Regions from separate parts of the Halomonas sp. BC04 genome, predicted to be linked through region 2. Evidence: predicted binding sites of a transcription regulator. Region 2 holds the regulator's gene; each other region holds the start of a gene.

Evidence for each region. The regulator PhoB, encoded in region 2, activates phosphate uptake and scavenging genes when phosphate is short. The targets are predictions, from matches to a motif close to TGTCATANNNNTGTCANA.
Region 1: a site for PhoB is predicted at 4,175-4,192, ahead of Q427_RS06715 (PstS family phosphate ABC transporter substrate-binding protein). Genes of this name have one in related genera too.
Region 3: a site for PhoB is predicted at 5,218-5,235, ahead of Q427_RS22545 (Na/Pi symporter). Genes of this name have one in related genera too.

Annotation. Positions count from the first base shown of each region.
Region 1 covers NZ_AZQX01000088.1:16,644-24,523, forward strand. Annotated here, with positions in the region: gene Q427_RS06690 (Na/Pi symporter) at 1-922, opposite strand, end outside; gene Q427_RS06695 (nucleoside deaminase) at 1,071-1,508, opposite strand; gene Q427_RS06700 (NADPH-dependent FMN reductase) at 1,672-2,265, shown strand; gene Q427_RS06705 (hypothetical protein) at 2,301-3,263, opposite strand; gene Q427_RS06710 (hypothetical protein) at 3,412-3,966, opposite strand; gene Q427_RS06715 (PstS family phosphate ABC transporter substrate-binding protein) at 4,287-5,243, shown strand; gene Q427_RS33495 (hypothetical protein) at 5,483-6,595, opposite strand; gene Q427_RS33500 (ABC transporter permease subunit) at 6,738-7,664, shown strand; partial or broken gene pstA (phosphate ABC transporter permease PstA) at 7,680-7,880, shown strand, end outside.
Region 2 covers NZ_AZQX01000400.1:1,071-8,950, forward strand. Annotated here, with positions in the region: partial or broken gene Q427_RS26545 (ABC transporter permease subunit) at 1-481, shown strand, start outside; gene pstA (phosphate ABC transporter permease PstA) at 497-2,173, shown strand; gene pstB (phosphate ABC transporter ATP-binding protein PstB) at 2,255-3,049, shown strand; gene phoB (phosphate regulon transcriptional regulator PhoB) at 3,183-3,872, shown strand; gene phoR (phosphate regulon sensor histidine kinase PhoR) at 3,874-5,184, shown strand; partial or broken gene phoU (phosphate signaling complex protein PhoU) at 5,271-5,997, opposite strand; gene pstB (phosphate ABC transporter ATP-binding protein PstB) at 6,023-6,880, opposite strand; partial or broken gene pstA (phosphate ABC transporter permease PstA) at 6,900-7,826, opposite strand.
Region 3 covers NZ_AZQX01000335.1:1,540-9,419, reverse strand. Annotated here, with positions in the region: gene Q427_RS22570 (TAXI family TRAP transporter solute-binding subunit) at 1-630, shown strand, start outside; gene Q427_RS37110 (EamA family transporter) at 713-1,021, opposite strand; partial or broken gene Q427_RS37105 (hypothetical protein) at 1,474-1,581, opposite strand; gene Q427_RS22560 (Lrp/AsnC family transcriptional regulator) at 1,793-2,272, shown strand; gene Q427_RS22555 (complex I NDUFA9 subunit family protein) at 2,294-3,193, shown strand; gene Q427_RS22550 (phosphate signaling complex PhoU family protein) at 3,220-3,900, opposite strand; gene Q427_RS22545 (Na/Pi symporter) at 3,927-5,135, opposite strand; gene Q427_RS22540 (nucleoside deaminase) at 5,283-5,720, opposite strand; gene Q427_RS22535 (NADPH-dependent FMN reductase) at 5,880-6,473, shown strand; gene Q427_RS22530 (hypothetical protein) at 6,533-7,090, opposite strand; gene Q427_RS22525 (PstS family phosphate ABC transporter substrate-binding protein) at 7,444-7,880, shown strand, end outside.

The sequences.
Region 1 (7,880 bases), on a different contig from region 2:
GCAGCACGCGGCGCAGGCGAACGACTCCGGCCCCGGCCAGGGGCACCATCAGGCTGCTGGTGATGGTGCTGGACTGGACCAGGACAGTGGAAACCAGGCCGACACCATAGGCACGCACATCGCTGCGAAAGAAGTAGGTGCGAAACAGGCCGTCCATGTGGCGCAGCAGAGCTCCGCGCAGGTTCTGCACCATGAAGATCAGCGCAGCGAACATCAGCAGCATGCCGAGGCCGGCCACCAGCAGCCCCTGGGCAGCCGAGGTCGAGGTCAACAACGAAGCGATACCGTTCGCGGCATCGACCACTGGCGAGGTAATCACCTTGATCGGGCTGTCGGGCCTCGCCACCTCCTCCAGGCCCACCAGATCGGCCAGCCACCCCGCCAGCCGGGTAAAGATACCCCTTCCGGCCTCATGGAACAGGCCACTGAGGAACTCCAGGGGAAAGACGATGGCCACGGTAAGGATATTGAAGAAGTCATGCATCAAAGCGGCCGTGAACGAACGCCGGAAATTGCGCTTGATACGCACATTGGCCAGCGCCACGATCACCCCGGTAACCGCCGTCCCGATGTTGGCCCCCATGATGGCGAACACCGCCGTACCCAGCGTCATCTCGCCACTGGCCACCAGCGTCACGATCAGTGCCGAGGTGAAGGACGAGCTCTGCACGATCATCGTGACCAGCACCCCGGCCAGCAGGGCGATAAAGGGATTCTCACCGTAGGCAAAGAGCTGCGTCAGAAAGTCGCTGGCCCTGCCGAACGTTCCCAGCCCGGAGCCGAGTACGTTGAGTGCCGCCAGGAAGAAGTAGAGACAGAGACCGGCATAGATGCCGCGCAGCCAGGCCGGCACCTCACGAACATGCTCGCGGGTGAGGGCCGCTCGGTTCGTGTCGGACGTAGAGTGTTCTGGTTTCGACATGAAAAGGCCGTTGTGAGGTTACACGTTCAGGATGACGGTCAGGTGACACCCGCGTTACTGTCCGCGCACGGTAACCGGGAGATGTGACAGTTTCATGACAGCTGGGCTTACGCCTCGCCGACATGGGCTGATCCACCGGTACGGTGCGCTATTCCCCGATATCTTCGTTCCAGAGATCGGGCGATGCCTCGATGAAATCGGACATCATGTCAATGCAGGCTTGAGACTGCAGGACCTCGACATCGACACCCCGAGAGCGCAGCAAGGCTTCTTCCCCCAGGAAAGTCCGGTTTTCGCCAACGACCACCCGGGGAATGCCGTAGAGCAGAATGGCTCCGCTACACATCGGACAGGGCGACAGCGTCGTATAGAGCACGCTATCCCGATACACAGAGGCCGGCTGGCGGCCCGCGTTTTCCAGGGCGTCCATCTCGCCATGCAGCACCGTGCTGCCCGACTGCACCCGTCGGTTATGGCCCCTCCCCAGGATGCGCCCACGATAGACCAGTACCGAGCCGATGGGGATGCCCCCTTCCGCCAGCCCCTGGCGGGCTTCGTCCAGGGCAGCTTGCATATACTTGTCCATGGAAGGCTGACTCCAAGTCCATGAGATGGGAAAAAGCCGATCACGGCGTGACCATAGCAAAACAACGGCAACTCTGCGCGGTGCCCGGTCGAAGAAGCGTAGAACGCAGCAACCTGCCGGCCGGCCTCACCCGAACGACAAAATGACCCAGGGAGACCCCAAGATGTCCGACCAGACAAACGCAGCTCGAATCCTGGTGTTCGCCGGAAGCACCCGGGAAGCGTCCTTCAACAAGCAACTGGCCCGCCTGGCTGCCCGGCGCCTGGATGCGCTGGGCGCCCAGGCCACCTTCATCGACCTGCGCGACTATCCGATGCCGCTCTACGAAGGCGACCTGGAAGCCGAACATGGCCTCCCCGAGAACGCGCTGGCCCTGCGCAAGCTGCTGGCCGCGCATCGGGGCCTGCTGGTCGCTTCCCCCGAATACAACGGCTTCATCACGCCGCTGATGAAGAACACCATCGACTGGATCAGCCGTCCCCACGAAGGTGAGAGCGGCCTAAAGCTGTTCGCGGGCAGGGTTGCCGCGCAGCTCTCGGCATCACCCGGTGGGCTCGGCGGCATGCGCAGCCTGGCACTGATGCGCCAGCTGCTGAACAACGTTGGCGTAACGGTGCTGCCGGACCAGCTCGCCGTGGCCAAGGCGGGTGACGCCTTCGACGACAACGGTGGCCTGTGCGACGAGAGCCATCAGAAGAAGCTGGACGCCATCTGCCAGAGGCTGTTGGACACAACGAGGCTGTTCGATCGGTCATGATCGAGCCAAGTGAAGCCCTGGCAGTGGGGTCCGGCTTATGGCGCGACCAGGGCTTGCTGGCGGACAGACTCGCGCTGCTTCAGTTCGAGGTAGTCCTGCCGATCCAGCTCAAGGAGCTGGCGGGGATAGCGCTCCGTCAGCGCGTACCAGCGCCGCAGGCGGGCGAGCAGCCGTTCGTCCTCGGATAGCGCCCGGGTATCGAGGTGGGCCTGCAGAGCCAAATAGAACCACATCGCATTGCGCTCGATCATGCCCCTGACGCCGCCCACATAGCGCGGCTCACCATCCGCATCATGGCCCTCAATGGTGAAGCCCACGCGATCACGGCCACCGAAGGAGAAATAGCCACGTATGGCGATCCGTGCCACCAAACCGAAGACCACAGAATAGCGCAGCTGAATCAGGCTCTGGTTGTCGTCATAGGGCACCGCCCGCAGCCGTAGCCGGAAGGCACGGGTGCCATAGGGGCCCTGCTCACCCTCCAAGCTCACATCCAGGTAGCGCGACTCTATCGCAGTGATGCGCAGATGAAGCTCAAGGCGCTCGGCATCCGCCAGCGGCTGGTAGCCCTGCCTCCCCATATACAATTCAAGCACCGCATCGCGGGAATCGGCTCCCTCCTCATACAAACAAGCCTTGACGTTGAAGTGCAAAAACAGGATGTCGCACCAGGCCGCCGGCGAGCGAAGCTCAGCGGCAAGTGCCTCGAAGGGGTGGTGGACCCTGGCGTGGGCGCTGCCACTCACGGAGTGGCTTCGCTCTTCGGACGCCACATGAACGGGCTCCTCAAAAGGCGTTGCGGCAACCACCTCCGCCCAGCTATCACGCAGCCAGTCATCCTGGGCCGCGGCTGACGTCGCGACCAGCCAAGCAGCGACTACTCCCAGCAGCAATAGCCGGAACAGCCCCGCCGCCGCCCCTATGGCCGCCATGCCCGCATTATGGGGGTGCATCAAAGTGAATGAAGGACGACGATTCAGCATGAAGGCATCGCTCACAAGAGGCTATCCCAAGGGTAGCCCACACAGCCATATTGGTACTGCTTCGCTGGCGTGCTTGCCGACCCTGCACCATGCTGTTGCCCCCTGCCACGCTACCCTACAAGGGATGAGGCACTCAGACCGCTCAGAGAAGAACCAGCAGCATCTACTCCCAGCGCCAGCCGTGCCGCTGCCACCATGCCAGCGCTATTTCGCGGTTCTCGCGGTTGGTAACTTCCGTCAGCACCGTACCCAACTGGACGTAGTCGCCGCCGGTTTCCGCCATGAGCGCGGGATCCTGGGTCGCCAGCTGCAGCGCATAGAGCACCAGCATCAGCTCATAAGCATCGGTAGTGTCGATCAGGCCGAACAGCAACGGCACCGCCGGCTCACCGATCTGCCCCAGCCGCTCCGCGGCGATATACCAGACCCGCGGGTGCTCGTCGCCCCCATAAGTGTCGATGAAGCGCCGATCCGCCAACCGGCTGACGTAGTAATGCGCCTCATCCTGCTCCGTGGCGAACAGGGCCGGCAGCCAGTAACGGTCTTCCGGTGCCGTGCCGCTCATCGGCGGTTCCGCTTGCACGGAGGGTGACGGCGCCTGAACTTCTTGTGCTGGCGCCGGCTCACCCGCCGAGGGCTGCTCGGCACGCCCTGCGCAGCCGGCTGTCAGCAGGATGATCAACAGCCCCGGGCCGGCGATAAGCATGCGTGTTGCCATAATCCCCTATTCTCCTGTGATCGGTGTTTCGTTGCCGGCACCCTCCAATCCGCCCCCCCACCTACCTGCAACCTTCTGTGCTGGAAGAGGGACGAGTCAGCCAGATTCTATCGTGGTCGCGGCAAGCCGCACAGCGCCCCCTTCAGCCCTTGTGTCACCTAGGGCTGTCACAAAAGCTTCATCCAAAAATTCGCTGTCACGCCCCGACTGTCACGTGAGTGTCATGCGGAATTTCTATAGTGCGATGGCACATCGGTCATGCAGGGCATGGCTGGATAAGGCCATCAGGCCAAAAACGCTGCGCATATCTGGAGATCAACATGAAACTCAAGGTTCTGGCTGCTGCCATCATCGGTGTATCGCTGGTCACTCCCGCTGCCATGGCGGAGCGTGTCGATCCCAACCTGCCGGTGTATGAGTCCGTCAGCGGTATCTCCGGCAACATGACCAGCATCGGGTCAGATACACTGAACAACCTGATGACCCTTTGGGCCGAGGAGTTCGCCGGCTTCTACCCCAACATCAACATCCAGATCCAGGGCGCCGGCTCAAGCACGGCCCCCACCGCGCTGACCGAAGGAACCGCCCAGTTCGGTCCGATGAGCCGCGAGATGCGCGCCTCCGAGATCCAGTCCTTCGAGGACCGCTTCGGCTATCCGCCGACCATGGTGCCGGTGGCCATCGATGCCCTGGCCATCTACGTCAACCAGGACAACCCGCTGGAAAGCATCACCTTGCCGCAGGTGGATGCGATTTTCTCCAACACCCGCCGCTGCGGCTACCCGGAAGACATCTCCCGCTGGGGCCAGCTAGGCCTGGGCGGCAGCTGGGAAAACCGTGACTTCACCCTCTACAGCCGCAACGCCGTCTCCGGCACTTACGGCTTCTTCGCCGAGAACGCCCTGTGCGGAGGCGACTTCAAGGATTCCATCAACGAGCAGCCGGGTTCTGCCTCCGTGGTACAGGGGGTCAGCGAGTCCATCAACGGCATCGGCTACTCCGGCATCGGCTACATCACCTCTCAAGTCCGCGCGGTCCCCGTGGCACGTGACGAAGGTGAAGAAGCCTACTCCGTCGACCAGGAGGATTATCCGCTGGCGCGCTTCCTGTTCGTCTACGTCAACAAGCACCCCAACGAAGACCTGGCCCCGCAGCAAGCCGAATTCCTGCGCATGGTGCTCTCACAGCAGGGTCAGGAAGTGACCGCCCGCGACGGCTACATCCCGCTGCCGGAAACCGTGGCCAGCCGCGTGCGCAGCGAACTGGGCATCGACTAACGCATTGAATAAAAAGGTAGTGACAGGGGCGCTCCGGTGCCCCTTCTTTATTTTTGGTCGCTGTCACATAGCTGTCATGGACCTGCTTACGCTCTGCGTATCTTTTCACCTGTCGGGATTGCCCATCCATCATGAATGACATGTCCCAACTCTCTTCATCAGGGCAAGGCAGATCGCTGTTGCCCAGCCCTGAACAACGTGAGCGTCTAAGACGCAAGCGCGCATTCAGGGATAACGCATCACGCTACGGCATCGGTACTGCCGGCATCGGGGTCGTGATCGCGCTGGGAATGATCTTCGTCTACCTGTTCTCCGAGGTCATGCCGCTCTTCAAGTCGGCCCAGGTCTCCACCGAGCAGGCCTACGCCATTCCCGGGGTGGCAAGCGGCGAGCGGCTCGAGCACCTCACCATCGACCGCCACGACACCCTGGGGGCGACCTTCACCGACACGGGGCGCATTACCTTCTTCGACCTTGAGGGAGGCGACCTGCGCGCGTCGTTCGATATGCCACGACCCGATGGCGCGTCGAGAACGGCCTTCGCAACCGGTTTTGCCACCACCCGGGCCTTTGCCTACGGATACGACAACGGCGACATCAGCCTCGGGCAGGTGGAGTACGCGATTACCTACCCGGAAAACCTGCGCCATATCGAGCCTGAGCTGACTTTTCCCCTTGGCGATGCCCCCCTGACCCTGGACGAAGCAGGGCGTGCCATTCAGGTGCTGGCGCTCCAGCTCAGCGACCGGGGTATCTACGCGGCAGCCGAACTCGACGACGGCACCCTGATGGTGACTTCCTTCGACCGCCGGGAGAACATCATGACCGGCGCGGTGACCGTGGAGCAGACCACGGCCGAGCTTCCCGGCTTCGATGGCCATGCTCGTCAGATCCTGATCGACAACCGCTTCCGCCACCTCTACGTCTCCGACGATGCCGGCTATATCCACCACTACGACATCGGCAACTTGCGCAGCCCCCAATACCGTGGAGCGGTGCAGGTCACCGACAGCGGCCATGTGTCGGAGATGGTGCTGCTCAATGGCACGGTGTCGATCATCGCCGGGACCTCCGATGGGCAGGTTCGCCAGTACTTCCCGGTGCGCAATGCCCGGAACCAGCATGACCTGACCCATATCCGTGACTTCGCCCGCTACGAGGCACCGATCACCCACATCGAGGCAGAACACTCGCGCCGGGGTTTCCTGGTGGGCGATGCGCGGGGCAACCTGGGCATTCATCACGCCACGGCGGCAGCCGACGTCTTCGATGCGCCGAAGACCGAGGGGCCCCTGGCGCGCATCGCCATCTCGCCGGTCAACTCCCTGGCGCTGTTTGCCGACGAGAACCACCAGCTTCAGGTGGCCAGCGTCAGCAACCGGCCACCCGGGGTGCTCCTTCTCCTCACTGTGGCAGAAGGTCTGGTACGAGGGGAGCAGCCAGCCCCGCTATGTCTGGCAATCCTCAGCGGGCGGCGAGGAGTTCGAGCCCAAGATGAGCCTGGTGCCACTGACCGTTGGCACCCTGAAGGCGGCCTTCTACGCCATGCTGTTCGCCACGCCGCTGGCGTTGATGGGGGCCATCTATACCGCCTACTTCATGTCGTCGAAGCTGCGCGGCAAGGTCAAGCCCACCATCGAGGTGATGGAGGCCCTGCCCACGGTGATCCTCGGCTTCCTGGCCGGGCTGTGGCTCGCCCCCTTCGTCGAGAACCGGCTGCCTGCGGTGTTCAGCATCCTGATCCTGATGCCCATCGCCATGCTGGCCTTCGCCTATCTCTGGAGTCGTCTGCCCGAGCGGCTGCGCTCACTGGTACCCGATGGCTGGGAGGCGGTCCTGCTGATGCCGATCATCATCCTCGTGGGATGGATCTGTATAACGGCAAGCCCGTATGTGGAAATCCTGTTCTTCGACGGCAGCATGCGCCAGTGGCTCACCGACAACGGCTTCACCTATGACCAGCGCAACGCCCTGGTGGTCGGTATCGCCATGGGCTTTGCGGTGATTCCCACCATCTTCTCCATCGCCGAGGATGCGGTGTTCAACGTGCCCAAGCACCTGACCCAGGGGTCGCTGGCACTGGGCGCCACCCGCTGGCAGACCGTGGTCGGTGTGGTCCTGCCCACCGCCAGCGTGGGCATGTTCTCGGCGGTGATGATGGGCTTCGGCCGAGCGGTGGGCGAGACCATGATCGTTCTCATGGCCACCGGCAACAGCCCGATCATGAACTTCAATATCTTCGAGGGCATGCGCACCCTGTCGGCCAATATCGCCGTCGAGCTGACGGAAGCCGCCGTGGGCTCCAGCCACATCCGGGTCCTGTTCCTTGCCGCCCTGGTCCTGCTGGCCATGACCTTCGTGGTCAACACCTTGGCCGAGATCATTCGTCAGCGCCTGCGCAAGCGCTACGGCAACCTCTGATTCCGGGAGACTGTGATGAAACACTGGTGGAAAAGCGGTGCCCCCTGGGTGTGGTTGAATGCCGGTGCGGTGGCCGTCTCGATCATCATGGTGGTCGGGCTGATCGGCCTGATCGCCGTGCGCGGCCTGAGCCACTTCTACCCGAGCGAGATCGTCGAGTTCCAGGTCGGCGACCCGGAACTGGGGCTCGGGCAGATGGTGATGGGCGAGCATGTT
Region 2 (7,880 bases):
CAACGGCTTCACCTATGACCAGCGCAACGCCCTGGTGGTGGGTATCGCCATGGGCTTTGCGGTGATTCCCACCATCTTCTCCATCGCCGAGGATGCGGTGTTCAACGTGCCCAAGCACCTGACCCAGGGTTCGCTGGCACTCGGCGCCACCCGCTGGCAGACCGTGGTTGGCGTGGTACTGCCCACCGCCAGCGTGGGCATGTTCTCGGCGGTGATGATGGGCTTCGGCCGAGCGGTGGGCGAGACCATGATCGTTCTCATGGCCACCGGCAACAGCCCGATCATGAACTTCAATATCTTCGAGGGCATGCGCACCCTGTCGGCCAATATCGCCGTCGAGCTGACGGAGGCCGCCGTGGGCTCCAGCCACTTCCGGGTCCTGTTCCTTGCCGCCCTGGTCCTGCTGGCCATGACCTTCGTGGTCAACACCTTGGCCGAGGTCATTCGTCAACGCCTGCGCAAGCGCTACGGCAACCTCTGATTCCGGGAGACTGTGATGAAACATTGGTGGAAAAGCGGTGCTCCCTGGGTGTGGTTGAATGCCGGTGCGGTGGCCGTGTCGATCATCATGGTGGTGGGGCTGATTGGCCTGATCGCCGTGCGCGGCCTGAGCCACTTCTACCCGAGCGAAATCATCGAGTTCCAGGTCGGCGACCCGGCACTGGGGCTCGGGCAGATGGTGATGGGCGAGCACGTTCGCTCCGAAACCATTCCGGTTCCGGTGGCCCGGGATGCGGGGATCGCGGTGCCTCCCGAGCTCGATAGCGATGACCTGGTCACCCGTCACCTGATCAAGCAGGGCAATCGCGACGTCACCGGCCAGGACTTCGCCTGGTACGCCGAGCTGCAGATGTCCGAGTGGCAGAGCCCGCCGGATGCCATGCGCCTGGAGCGCCGCGAGTGGGGTGACTTTTACGGTTATCCGATGCGAGTGCTCGAAGACGGCGAGGTGGTGGCCGAGGGTGAAGGACTATGGGAGGCGCTGCAGTCCCGGGTCGAGCGCGCCAATACGCTGTTTCGGGAGCTACGCCGGATCGAGCGCAACGACGTGGGGGAGATCAGTTCGGAAATGGAAGCGCTGCGCCTGCGTGAGCGGGCCCTGCAGCGTGACCCCGGCATCGATCCCGAGGCGCTCCAGGTGGAGCTGGCTCAGATTCAGGAGCGGCAGAGCATCTTGCAGGAAGCGTTCCAGACCCTGCGCGGCGAGATCGACGTCCTGCGCCGTGAGCTCTATCGCGACACCCTGGTGGCAATGGTCACCGGTGGGCAGGAGGTCCAGATTCGCATCGGCGATATCGTGCGGGCCGTGCAGCCCAACAGCCTGTCGCTGCCCGCCAAGGTGGTGGAATATGTGCAGCAGTTCTGGGCCTTTGTCAGCGGCGAGCCTCGCGAAGCCAATACGGCCGGCGGGATCTTCCCGGCGATCTTCGGCACCGTGACCATGGTGCTGCTGATGTCGATGATCGTCAGTCCGTTCGGCGTTCTGGCTGCCATCTACCTGCGCGAATACGCCAAGCAGGGGCCGTTGCTGCGACTAATCCGTATCTCGGTCTATAACCTGGCCGGTGTGCCCTCTATCGTCTATGGCGTATTCGGCCTGGGCTTCTTCATCTACACCCTGGGGGGCTCCATCGACCAGCTCTTCTATTCCGAGCGGCTGCCGTCGCCGACCTTCGGCTCGCCCGCACTGATATGGGCTTCGCTGACCCTGGCCCTGCTGACCCTGCCGGTGGTGATCGTCTCCACGGAGGAGGGGTTGGCGCGGATCCCCGCATCGGTTCGCCACGGCAGCCTGGCGCTGGGAGCCACCAAGTCGGAAACGCTGTGGAAGGTGGTGGTGCCGCTGGCCACTCCGGCAATGATGACCGGCATGATCCTGGCAATCGCCCGTGCCGCCGGCGAGGTGGCGCCGCTGATGCTGGTGGGGGTGGTCAAGCTGGCGCCGACCCTGCCGGTGGATGGCACTTTCCCGTTCATTCATTTGGAGCGACAGATCATGCACCTGGGCTTCCACATCTACGACGTGGGCTTCCAGAGCCCCAACGTGGAAGCAGCACGACCGCTGGTCTATGCCACGGCGCTAGTGCTGGTGGTCCTGATTATCGTACTCAACCTAACTGCTATCAGCATCCGTAACCGGTTGCGTGAGCGCTACCGCGCCGCGACCGACTAATGCCAACCCGACTGCACGGCGGCGGCTCAGGCCACCGCTACGACACCTAAGAGGCGAGAAATGACTACCATGACGTCAGCCATGACCACCGCCAGCCATCGTGATGCCATGAGCGGCATGGGCAAGACCACCTTCAAGGTGCGTGACCTCAGCCTTTTCTATGGCAAGGACCAGGCGCTGAAGGGCATCGGCCTGGATGTCCCGGCGAACAAGGTCACGGCCTTCATTGGCCCTTCGGGCTGCGGCAAGTCGACCCTGCTGCGCTGCTTCAATCGCATGAACGACCTGGTCGACATCTGTCGCATCGAGGGTCAGATACTGCTCGACGATGAAGACATCTATGCCCGCGGCGTGGATGTCGCCGAGCTGCGCCGCAAGGTAGGGATGGTGTTCCAGAAGCCCAACCCCTTCCCCAAGTCGATCTACGAGAACGTGGCCTACGGACTACGCCTGCAGGGGGTCAACAACAAGCCGGTACTCGACGAGGTGGTCGAGCGTTCGTTGCGCGGTGCCGCGCTCTGGGACGAGGTCAAGGATCGCCTGCAGGACAACGCCTTCGGCCTGTCTGGTGGTCAGCAGCAACGCCTGGTGATCGCCCGAGCCATCGCCATCGAACCGGAGGTGATCCTGCTGGATGAACCGGCCTCGGCGCTGGATCCGATCTCGACGCTGAAGATCGAGGAGCTGATCCACGAATTGAAGGAGCGCTACACCATCCTGATCGTGACCCACAACATGCAGCAGGCAGCCCGGGTCTCCGACTATACGGCCTTCATGTACCTCGGCGACCTGGTGGAATTCGGTGAAACCAACCGGATCTTCACCGAGCCAGCAAAGAAACAGACCGAGGACTACATCACCGGACGCTATGGCTGATACCCGTGCCCCACCGTCGTCAATTCCAGCGGGTTGTCGAGCCACCGGGCTCGGGTGCGATAGCGCTGTCATCGAAATGACATGATATCGTGCTGTTATCGTCATCGACCCGCTACTGAGCTAGAGGCCCCGAATGACAGCCAAGACCGTTCTGATCGTCGATGATGAAGCACCGATTCGCGAAATGATTGCCGTGGCCCTGGAGATGGCCGACTACCGCGTGCTCGAAGCCGACAACGCCCAGACCGCCCACGCCATGGTCGTCGATCACCAGCCCGACCTGCTGCTGCTCGACTGGATGATGCCCGGCACCAGCGGCATCGAACTGGCCCGTCGCCTCAAGCGCGAGACCGCCACCAGCGAGCTGCCGATCATCCTGCTCACCGCCAAGGGGGAGGAGGACAACAAGATCCTGGGGCTCGAAGCCGGTGCCGACGACTACATCACCAAGCCCTTCTCGCCACGGGAGCTGGTCGCCCGGCTCAAGGCCGTGCTGCGCCGTTCCACCCCGAAAGGCGTGGAAGAGCTGGTCGAGGTGGAGGGGCTGCAGCTCGACCCGGTCAGCCACCGGGTCAGCGCCAATGGCAAGTCGCTGGAAATAGGACCTACCGAGTACCGCCTGTTGCAGTTCTTCATGACCCACCAGGAGCGGGCCTACACCCGCAGCCAGCTGCTCGATCAGGTGTGGGGCGGCAATGTCTATGTCGAGGAGCGAACCGTGGACGTGCATATCCGTCGCCTGCGCAAGGCGCTGGGCGATGACCACCAGCACCTGGTCCAGACCGTGCGCGGCACCGGTTACCGCTTTTCCAACAAGGTCTGACATGCGTCTATGGAGCCGAGAACTCTGGCACCTGGGTCTACTGGCCTGTGCAGGCAGCCTGATAGGCTGGCTCTTCTCGGCCACCGGACTCGGCCTTGCCGCCGGCCTGGGTCTCTTCATCGTCAAGCAGTTACGACAGCTACGCGCCCTGCACCGCTGGCTGACCCGCAACCCCCAGGCCGAGCCACCCGCCGCCAGCGGCCTCTGGGGCGAGCTTTTCGACCGGCTCTATCGCTACCAGAAAGGCCAGCGCCATACCCAGGAGCGGCTTCGCACCACCCTCAAGCGCATCCAGGAATCCTCGGAAGCCATGCGGGACAGCGTGGTGATGCTCGACCAGCACGGCGATCTGGAGTGGTGGAACGGTGCCGCCGACCGCATGCTGGGCCTGCGCACCCCCCAGGATCGAGGACAGCACATTACCAACCTGGTAAGGGACCCGCGCTTCGTGGCCTATTTCAATGCCCGCGACTACCGTGACCCCCTCACGTTGCCCTCTCCCATCGACGAGCGGATGATCCTGCAGATCCAGATCACCCTCTACGGTGACGACGAGCGTCTGTTGATGGCGCGGGACATCACGCGCCTGCATCGCCTGGAACAGATGCGCCGCGACTTCGTCGCCAACGTCTCTCACGAGCTGCGCACGCCGCTGACAGTGCTGGCCGGCTATCTCGAGACCTACGCCGACAATGCCGACCAGCTCCCGCCCCGCCTTGCCCGCAGCCTCTCCCAGATGCAGGGGCAGACCACGCGTATGCAGAGCCTGGTCAACGACCTGCTGCTGCTCTCACGACTGGAACTCGAACAGAGCGGCGACGACCACACACCGCTGGACATGGGCGAGCTGCTCGAGAGCGTCTCCCGCGATGCCGCAGCACTCGCCCGGGGTCAGCAGCAGATCACGGTGGAGGTCGACGAGGAACGAACACTGCTCGGCAGCGACCAGGAGATCCGCAGCGCCGTGTCGAACCTGGCCTACAACGCCGTGCGCTATACCCCGGCAGGCAGCCATATCGTGCTGCGCTGGAAACGCTACGACCGGGGTGCCTGCATCGAAGTGGAAGACAATGGTGACGGCATCGATCCGGAACATGTGCCCCGTCTGACCGAACGCTTCTACCGGGTCGACAAGGGCCGCAGCTCGGCCACCGGCGGCACCGGCCTGGGCCTGGCCATCGTCAAGCACGTGCTGCTGCGCCACGACGCAAGCCTTGCCATCGACACCCGGCCCGGCCACGGCGCACTGTTCCGTTGCGTCTTTCCCGAGGTCAGGCTGAACCCGGCAGCAACCACGGAAAAGGCCGGTTGACGCTGCGTCGCGTTACCGGCCTCGTGTACCCAATCTTGTCCTATCCCTGGATGCCTTGACTCTCGAGTATCGAGTCGTCGACAGACCTAGCCGCGTCGCTTGAGCGCGTCCTCGTCGATCTGGTCCGGGTCCATATGACGAATGTCCAATCCCTTGACCAGATAGATCACGTACTCGGCCAGGTTATCGGCATGGTCGCCGACACGCTCCAGGGCGCGCAGTATCCACATCACGCTGAGCACCGGCCGATGGCGCGGTTGTCTTCCATCATGAAGGTCATCAGCGAGCGCATGGCGCTGCCGTATTCGTCGTCCACCGCCTCGTCCTCGCGCACCACCTGCAGCGCCAGCTCGGTGTCGAAACGGGCAAAAGCGGTCAGCGCATCGCGCAGCATCCGGCGCACGTGCTCACTGATGTGGCGCACTTCCACCAGCCACGCACGGCGGTGCCGCTCTCGATCAGACTCAGGGCATTGCGTGCGATCTTGCTCGCCTCATCGCCGATCCGTTCCAGGTCGGCGGTGGCACGGATCACTGCCAGCACCAGGCGCAGGTCCGACGCCGCCGGCTGGCGTCGCGCCAATACCCGGGTGCACTCATCGTCGATCTTGAGCTGCATGTCATTGACCTGACGATCATTGTCGCGGACCTTCTCGGCCAGCCGGCTGTCGCCCTCGAGCAGGGCCCTGACCGCCTCGTGGACCTGGTTCTCGACCAGCCCCCCCATGGTCATCAGGTGGGTCTTGAGCTCCTCCAGTTCCTGATTGAACTGCCGGGAGATATGCTGGCTATGGGTGTCGCTGGTGATATCCATGAGACTCTCCTGGTGACCGTCGAGGTCAGGCCATGCGGCCGGTGATGTAGTTTTCGGTGCGCGCCAGGCTCGGGTTGGTGAAGAGCGTGGCCGTGGGGGCGTACTCCACCAGTTCGCCATCGTGAAGGAAGGCGGTGTAGTCCGAGACCCGCGCCGCCTGCTGCATGTTGTGGGTGACCAGCACCAGGGTCAGCTGCGACTTCAAGCTACGGATCAGTTCCTCGATCTTCAGCGTCGAGATCGGGTCCAGCGCCGAGGCGGGCTCGTCGAGCAGCAGCACCTCGGGGCGCACCGCCAGGGTCCTGGCGATCACCAGACGCTGCTGCTGCCCAATTGAGAGTGACCAGGCCGAGGCTCTCAGGCGGTCCTTCACCTCATCCCACAGCGCCGCCGCACCCAGCGCCCACTCGACGATGTCGTTCATCCGCCGCCGCGACAGGCCACCTTGAAGCCTGAGCCCGAAGGCCACGTTCTCGTAGATCGACATGGGGAACGGATTGGGCGCCTGGAACACCATCCCCACGCGGCGCCGCAGCTCGTCCACCGCCACTTCGGGGGCATGGATCTCCTGTCCCTCCAGGCGGATGCTGCCCTGCCGACTGACCGTCTCGTTGAGGTCATGCAGCCGGTTCAGCGACCGCAGCAGGGTCGACTTGCCGCAGCCCGAGGGGCCGATGAAGGCCGTGACCCGGTGTCGCGGCACCCGCAGGGTCAGGTTGCGCAGCGCTGTCTTGCCGTCGTAGGCCAGACTCAGCCCCTTCACATCGAGACAGCTGGCATCGGGAGCGAAGTCGATGATCGGGCCTCCTGCGTTGGAGCGATCCGCTTCCAGACGACTGGCATCCGGTCGCTGGCCTGGCGGTGAGAGCGGCAGTTCGGGCATCGCTTGGCTCTATCCTCGATCAGTGGCGCGACAGCGCGCCGTGACGCGCCCTGAAATAATGGCGCAGAAATATTGCAGTCAGGTTAAGCACCACCACCACCAGTACCAGCAGCAGCGCCGTGGCATAGACCACCGGCATGGCCGCCTGGATATCGTCGCCATGGAAGGCGGTATCGTAGACGTGATAGCCGAGGTGCATGAACTTGCGATCAAGATGCAGGAAGGGGAATTCACCGTCCACCGGTACCTGGGGCGCCAGCTTGGCGACCCCCACCAGCATCAGCGGCGCCACCTCGCCGGCAGCACGGGCAACGGCGAGGATCACGCCGGTGAGCATGGCCGGTACCGCCATGGGCAGCACCACCCGGGACAGCATCTCCAGGCGCGTGGCACCCAGCGCCAGCGCCCCCTCCCGCTGATGGTCCGGTATCCGCACCAGCCCCTCTTCGGTGGCCACGATCACCACCGGCAGGGTCAGCAGCGCCAGGGTGAGCGAGGCCCACAGCAGTCCCCCGGTGCCGAAGGTGGGCGACGGCAGCTCGTCGCTGAAGAACCACTCATCGAGCGAGCCGCCGATGCCGTAGACGAAGACCCCGAGGCCAAACACGCCATAGACGATAGAGGGCACGCCGGCCAGGTTGCGAACCGCGATGCGCACCCAGTTCGTCAGGCGGCCCTGGTGGGCCACCTCGTTGAGGTAGACTGCCGCCAGCACGCCGAAAGGCGTGACCAGTATCGACATCAGCATCACCATCAGCACGGTGCCGAAGATCGCCGGCCATACGCCGCCGGCGGTATTCGCCGCCCGCGGTCCTTCGGAAAGAAAGCGCCACACTCCCCGCGACCAGGCGCCGACCTTCTCCGGTAACGACATGGCATTGGGCCGCCAGGCGCGCAGCACCTCGTCCAGGGTCAGGAGCAGGCGTCCGCCATCGACGCTCTCCAATACGACCACATCCGCCCGCATGGCCTCCTGGAGCCCACGAATCCGCTCGTGGGC
Region 3 (7,880 bases), on a different contig from region 2:
GGCATTCTGGGCTTCGACGACCTGGAGCAGCGCGCGGTGAACATCGGCAACCCCGGCTCCGGGCAGCGGGCCACCATGCTGCAGCTGATGGCCGCCAGGGGCTGGACACTGGACAACTTTGCCCTGGTCAATGAGCTGCCCGCCGATCAGCAATCGCTGGAGCTGTGTCATGGCAATATCGATGCCATGGTCTACACCGTGGGGCATCCGGACCTGAGCATTCGCCAGGCTGTGGATCTCTGCAATGCCGCCCTGGTAGGCGTCGAGGGGGATTTCGTCGAGGCCCTGGTGGACGAGGCGCCCTACTACAGCCTGGCCGAAATCCCCGCCGGACTCTACTACGACGACCAGCCGGAAGTGCAAACCTTTGGCGTCCGCGCTACCGTCGTGGCCAGCGAAGCCACCGATGCGGATCAGGTCTACACCCTGGTCGCTGCGGTATTCGACAATTTCGAGCGCTTTACCGACTTTCATCCGGCCTACTCGGTACTCAAGCCCGAGCGAATGCTCAAGGACGGGCTCTCGGCGCCGCTGCACGAGGGGGCCCTGCGCTACTACCGCGAGCAAGGTTGGATCGAGGATGCCAATCATGAAGCGAATGACGCAATAGAGGAAACCGCAACGGATTAGCACGCCGCAACGGTCATGCCTTCTTGACCAACGCTGACGCCGTTTCATCGACCCGAGGCCGTCCATATCACCGGCTACCCGGTCAATCCACCGTACGTTGAATCAGTCCGCTGGCACAGACAACACCCAGTACCACCATTGCCATTCCCAAGGCGGAGAGTGGGTCGAGGCTCTCGTTCCAAATCAACCAAGCCAGCAGCGTGGCACAGACCGGGGTGAGTGAGCCGATGGCCGCCGTGGCTTCCGCCCCCAGTTGGCGAATGGCATAGCCATAGAGAAAGCTCGAGCCCAACCCCACGGCAACACCCTGCACGACGAGCTGTGCCCACCATTCACTGGCCGGCAGGCCATGCAGCGACAGCGGCGACCCCGCCAGTAACCAGTACAGCACCACAAGCGCACCGTTGGCACCGTCACCACGGCAGCGGCCTCCAGTGGGCTCAGTCCACTCTGTCGCACCGACACCGTGAACACCGCCCACAGCAGGCTGCAGACCAGGAACAGTAGCTGCCCTTCGCCCAGGATGGCGGTGTCTCCCATCCCGGCAGCGATCAGGCAGACAACGCCCACCAACACCGCTGCCAGCCCCACTCGTCGCCAGCGGGAGAATGGCTGGCGAAACAGCGTGACCGCCAGCAGTGTCACGAACAGCGGCGCCGTGCCCGGGATCAGGGTGCTACCCTGCGCCACCGGTGCCCACCCCATACCGATGGCACCCAGCAGAAAGAACGGCAGCCCTGCCCCCAGGACCATACCCAGCAACCATACCGGCGACACCATGCGTATCATCGACCAGCGGCGCAAAAGCAACGGCAGCAGCAACAGACCCGGCACCGCGTAGCGAAACAGGGTCATATCCAACCGGGAAATCGGTGACAACGCCCCCTGACGCAGGGACAGGAAATAGAAGGACCAGATCAGCACCATCCCCAGTGCTGCGCCATACCCCATCAACCGATGAGCCCCGCTGGATATCAGGGGTTGGACGACGATCAGGGAGTGAATTCGCGTGGTCATGGACACTTGGCTCAAGGAATCGAAAAGAAGCCGTCAGTGTGCGCCAATAGCACTGGCAAATATGGGCAATATTACCCAGAATCAAAGAGACTATTAGCCGTCCCAGCCAAGAAAAAACGAAAAGTTACATTGACGAGGCATGGACATGCGAACCTTGAAACTCGACCGCATCGACCGCCTGCTGCTGGAAGCACTGCAGCAAGACGCCCGCCTGACCACCGCGGAGCTGGCGGAGCGTGTCAACCTCTCGCCCTCTCCCTGTGCCAGACGCATCCGAAGACTCGAGCAGGACAACCTGATCACACGCTATCGTGCCGAGCTCGACAAGGAGCGACTGGGCCTGGACCTCACCATCTTCGTTCAAGTTCGCCTCAGCCAACATCAGGACTCGCTGGTCGAACAATTCGAAGCCGCAGTCAGCGAGATGCCGGAGGTCATCAACTGCCATACCATTTCCGGGGCCTTCGATTACCTGCTTCAGGTGGTCACCGCCGACCTGAGCGGCTACGAGCGGTGGGTACGACGACTACAGAAACTGCCCATGGTCAACAGTGTGGACAGCAGCTTCGCCATACGCGCCGTCAAGGAGAACGGACCGCTGCCACTGCCACCGGCTGATATGTGAGGAACTCGAAAGGAGTCAATGATGTCGATCGGCTGCGTTACCGTCTTCGGCGGCACCGGCTTCCTCGGCAGTCACGTGGTTCGTGAACTGGCGGACGCCGGTCGCACGGTCCGCATCGCCGCCCGGCGCCCCTCCCTGCCCGACTGGGCAGAACCCGGCGACCCGCTGGAACTGGCCAGTGTCGACATTCGCAGCAAGGCCGATATGGCCAAGGCACTGGAGGGTGCCGAGAGTGTGGTGAATGCGGTAAGTCTCTATGTAGAAAGCCGCAACGTGCGCTTCCAGACCATTCACGTGGAGGCCGCCGGGCAATTGGCCCGCCTTTCCCGCGAGGCGGGTATTCAGCGACTGATACAGCTATCGGGTATCGGGGCCGATCCGGCGTCTCGCTCCGCCTATGTCAGTGCCCGGGGCCGTGGTGAGACGGCCGTGATTTCAGCACTACCCAAGGCAATCATCCTGCGCCCCAGCGTCATGTTCGGGCCCGATGACGCCTTCCTGTCGACACTGGCAGGCCTGACGCGCCTACCGGTCATCCCGCTGTTCGGAAAGGGAAACACGCGCCTGCAGCCGGTTCATGTGGTGGACGTGTCTCGCGCCATCGGCCGGCTGCTTGGCAATGACCCGCCCGAGCGACGCCTCTTCGAGCTCGGCGGCCCCGACATCATCCGCTACCGGGAGGTGATCGAGCTGGTCATGCGTGAGCTGTCCCGGGAGCGCCCCTTGCTGCCGGTTCCCTTCCCGCTGTGGCAGTTGCTGGCGCTATTGGTCGCGCCCCTGCCCAACCCCCCGCTGACCCGTGACCAGGTTGCCCTGATGGCCCATGACAATATCGCCAGCGATGCGGTCGGCACCTTCGATGACCTGAACATCCTGCCACGCTCGCTGCGGGACAGCCTGCCGCTATGCCTGAGGCCGTGAGGCCGGGAAACCCGCCCGCTGGCCGATCAACCGTCGTCGTCGGCCTCGGAATAGAAGTCCAGGTCTTCCAACCGGCCCAGCACGGCCGTGGCGATGTTGGCCAGGTGTGCGGCCACACGCTTGTAGTGTCGGGCCAGAAGTGAGTAAGCCACCGCTTCGTGAAACTCGATCTGGCGCTCGTCGAGAAACAGCTCCTCGATCAGGCGGTCACTGCGCTGGCGCACTTCCACGGCCTTGGACAGTGCCTGGCGGGCCTGGTTTTCGTCGGAGTCCCGCGTTGCCTTGATCACCTTGTCGAACATATCGCCCATCTCGAGCGCCATGTTGTCGAGAGGCTCCTGATACTTGGGCACGTGAAAACCTTCGCTGTAGAAATGGCCTACCTCGAAGACGTTCTTGCAATAGTCACCGATGCGTTCGGCATCCTTGGCCACACTCATCAAGGCCAGGCAGATGGCGACATCATGGCCAGGGTTGACGGTCAGGTGACGCAGTACCTTGCGGCGAATCGAACGCTCCAGTTCATTGATCGCCTGGTCACGGTCGTAGAGCGGTTGGCGCACTTCATCGGCCGATGCCTTGCTGTGCAGGACCTCGTTGGCGCGGTCGAACATCCAGGCACCATGCTTGAGCATCTGGGTCAGGTCCTCGAAGGCCTGATCAAGCGTGTTTTCCGAGGTCAGGGCGCTGTATAGCTGTCGAAACATGGCTGAAATCTCCTGAGTCGCCGCGCTCAGCGCAGGCTCGTGAACAGTTCGATGGCGCCGATTCCCAGCAGCGGTATCACCAGGAATACGCCGATCAGGAAGACGAAGGCGTAGCGGGTCTGTCGGGCCGCCAGCCGGCCATACCAGGTGGCGATCCGCAGCGGGATATAGCGCAGCGGATACCAGACAGCGGTGCCGGTCAGATTGAAAATGACATGGAACAGGGCAACCGTCATCGCCGCGGCCACGGGATTCGCCGTGGCCGCCAGGACACTGGTGACCGTGGTTCCCAGGTTGGCCCCCATCATGAAGGGCAGCACACGACGCAGGCGAACGACCCCGGCCCCGGCCAGGGGCACCATCAGGCTGCTGGTGATGGTGCTGGACTGGACCAGGACAGTGGAGACCAGGCCGACGCCATAGGCACGCACATCGCTGCGAAAGAAATAGGTACGAAACAGGCCGTCCATGTGGCGCAGCAGGGCTCCGCGCAGGTTCTGAACCATGAAGATCAGGGCAGCGAACATCAGCAGCATGCCGAGGCCGGCCACCACCAGCCCCTGGGCAGCCGAGGTCGAGGTCAACAACGAAGCGAACCCGTTCGCCGCATCGACCACCGGCGAGGTAATCACCTTGATCGGGCTGTCGGGCCTCGCCACCTCCTCCAGGCCCACCAGATCGGCCAGCCACCCCGCCAGCCGGGTAAAGATACCCCTTCCGGCCTCATGGAACAGGCCACTGATGAACTCCAGGGGAAAGACGATGGCCACGGTAAGGATGTTGAAGAAGTCATGCATCAAGGCGGCCGTGAACGAACGCCGGAAATTGCGCTTGATACGCACATTGGCCAGCGCCACGATCACCCCGGTGACCGCTGTCCCGATGTTGGCCCCCATGATGGCGAACACCGCCGTGCCCAGAGTCATCTCGCCGCTGGCCACCAGAGTCACGATCAGCGCAGAAGTGAAGGACGAGCTCTGCACGATCATGGTGACCAGCACCCCGGCCAGCAGGGCGATGAAGGGGTTTTCACCGTAGGCGAAGAGCTGCGTCAGAAAATCGCTGGCCCTGCCGAACGTTCCCAGCCCTGAGCCGAGTACGTTGAGTGCCGCCAGGAAGAAGTAGAGACAGAGACCGGCGTAGATGCCGCGCAGCCAGGCCGGCACCTCACGGATTTGCTCGCGGGTGAGGGCCGCTCGGTTCGTGTCGGGCGAAGAGAATTCTGGTTTCGACATGAAAAGGCCGTTGTGAGTTTACACGTTCAGGATGACGGTCAGGTGACACCCACGTTACTGTCCGCGCAAGGTAACCGGGAGATGTGACAGTTTCATGACAGCGGGCTTACGCCTGGCCGGCATGGTCTGATCCACCGGCCCGATGCGCTATTCCCCGATATCTTCGTTCCAGAGTTCGGGCGATGCCTCGATGAAATCGGACATCATGTCGATGCAGTCCTGAGACTGCAGGACCTCGACATCGACACCCCGGGAGCGCAGCAACGCTTCTTCCCCCAGGAAGGTCCGGTTTTCGCCAACGACCACCCGGGGAATGCCGTAGAGCAGAATGGCTCCACTACACATCGGACAGGGCGAAAGCGTCGTATAGAGCACGCTATCCCGATACACAGAGGCAGGCTGGCGTCCCGCGTTTTCCAGAGCGTCCATCTCGCCGTGCAGCACCGTGCTGCCTGACTGTACACGTCGGTTATGGCCCCTTCCCAGGATGCGCCCGCGATAGACCAGTACCGAGCCGATGGGGATGCCCCCTTCCGCCAGACCCCGGCGGGCTTCGTCCAGGGCAGCTTGCATATACTTGTCCATGGAAGGCTGACTCCAGGTCCATGAGATGGGAAAACGCCGATCACGGCGTGACCATAGCAAAACCACGGCGACTCTGCGCGGTGCCCGGTCGAAGAAGCGGAGAAAGCAGCAACCGGCCACCCTCACTCGAACGACACAATGACCCAGGGAGACCCCACGATGTCCTACCAGACAAACACAGCCCGAATCCTGGTGTTCGCCGGAAGCACCCGGGAAGCGTCCTTCAACAAGCGATTGGCCCGCCTGGCTGCCCGACGCCTGGAGGCGCTGGGCAGCCAGGCCACCTTCATCGACCTGCAGGACTATCCGATGCCGCTCTACGAAGGCGACCTGGAAACCGAACATGGCCTGCCGGAAAATGCCTTGGCCCTGCGCAAGCTGCTGGCCGGGCATCGAGGCCTGCTGATCGCCTCCCCCGAGTACAACGGCTTCATCACTCCGTTGATGAAGAACACCATCGACTGGATCAGCCGCCCCCACCAAGGTGAGAGCGGCCTCAAGCTGTTCGCAGGCAGGGTTGCCGCGCTGCTCTCGGCATCACCCGGTGGGCTCGGCGGCATGCGCAGCCTGGCGCTGATGCGCCAGCTCCTGAACAACGTTGGCGTGACGGTGCTGCCGGACCAGCTCGCCGTGGCCAAGGCAGGTGACGCCTTCGACGACAACGGTGGCCTGTGCGACGAGGGCCATCAGAAGAAACTGGACGCCATTTGCCAACGGCTCGTCAAGACAACGAGGCTGTTCGACCGGGAATGATCGAGCCCGAGCATAGCCCTTGCAAGAGCCCTGGCAAGGGCTTGCCAGGGCAGCAACGCCTACTCCCAGCGCCAGCCGTGGCGCTGCCACCATGCCAGCGCTATTTCGCGGTTCTGGCGGTTGGTATTTTCGGTCAGCACCGTACCCAACTGGATGTAGTCGCCGCCGGTTTCCGCCATGAGCGCAGGATCCTGGGTGGCCAGTTGCAGCGCATAGAGCACCAGCATCAGCTCATAAGCATCGGTAGTGTCGATCAGGCCGAACAACAGCGGCACCGCCGGCTCACCGATCTGTCCCAGTCGCTCCGCGGCGATATACCAGACCCGCGGGTGCTCGTCGCCTCCATAGGTGTCAATGAAGCGCCGATCCGCCAACCGGCTGACGTAGTAATGCGCCTCATCCAGCTCCGTGGCGAACAGGGCTGGCAGCCAATAGCGGTCTTCTCGTGCCGTCCCGTTCACGTTCAGCGGAGGTTCGGCTTGAGTGGAAGGCTGCGGCACCTCGGCTTGCGACGGCGCCGGCTCACTCGCCGTGGGCGGCTCGGAATGCCCGGCACAGCCAGCGACCAACAGCGTGGTCAGCAAGCCCAGGCCAGCGATAAGCATGCGTAGCGCCATAATCCCTCTCTCCTTCCTTGATCGCTATCTCTTTGCCGAAACCGTTCAAGCCAAAGCCTCAAACCAATTCCCTCAAACCGAAGCTCCGGGAGCTGGCGCCCGCCCCACCCTGCAACCTTCTGTGCCTGCGGAAACAGGGGACGAATTCAGCCGGATTCTATCGCGCCCGCGGCAAGTCGCACAGCGTCCTCGAGCCCTCGTCGTCATCCACAACTGTCACACAAGGTTCATCAAACCCTCAGTTATTGTCACCGAAGTGTCATCCCTCCTCCCTATAGTCGCAGCCATCGGTCACCGAAAATCCGATCGAGCCCAATCGCTGCCAACGCAGCGCTGAAAACACGGAGAGAAACATGAAACTGAAGGTTCTGGCTGCTGCCATCATCGGTGCTTCGCTGGTCACTCCCGCTGCCATGGCAGAGCGTGTCGATCCCAACCTGCCGGTGTATGAGTCCGTCAGCGGTATCTCCGGCAACATGACCAGCATCGGGTCCGATACGCTGAACAACCTGATGACCCTGTGGGCCGAGGAGTTCGCCGGCTTCTACCCTAACATCAACATCCAGATCCAGGGTGCCGGCTCAAGCACGGCCCCCACCGCGCTGACCGAAGGGACCGCCCAGTTCGGCCCGATGAGCCGTGAGATGCGCACCTCCGAGATCCAGTCCTTCGAGGATCGCTTCGGCTATCCGCCGACCATGGTGCCGGTGGCCATCGATGCCCTGGCCATCTACGTCAATCAGGACAACCCGCTGGAAAGCATCACCTTGCCGCAGGTGGATGCGATTTT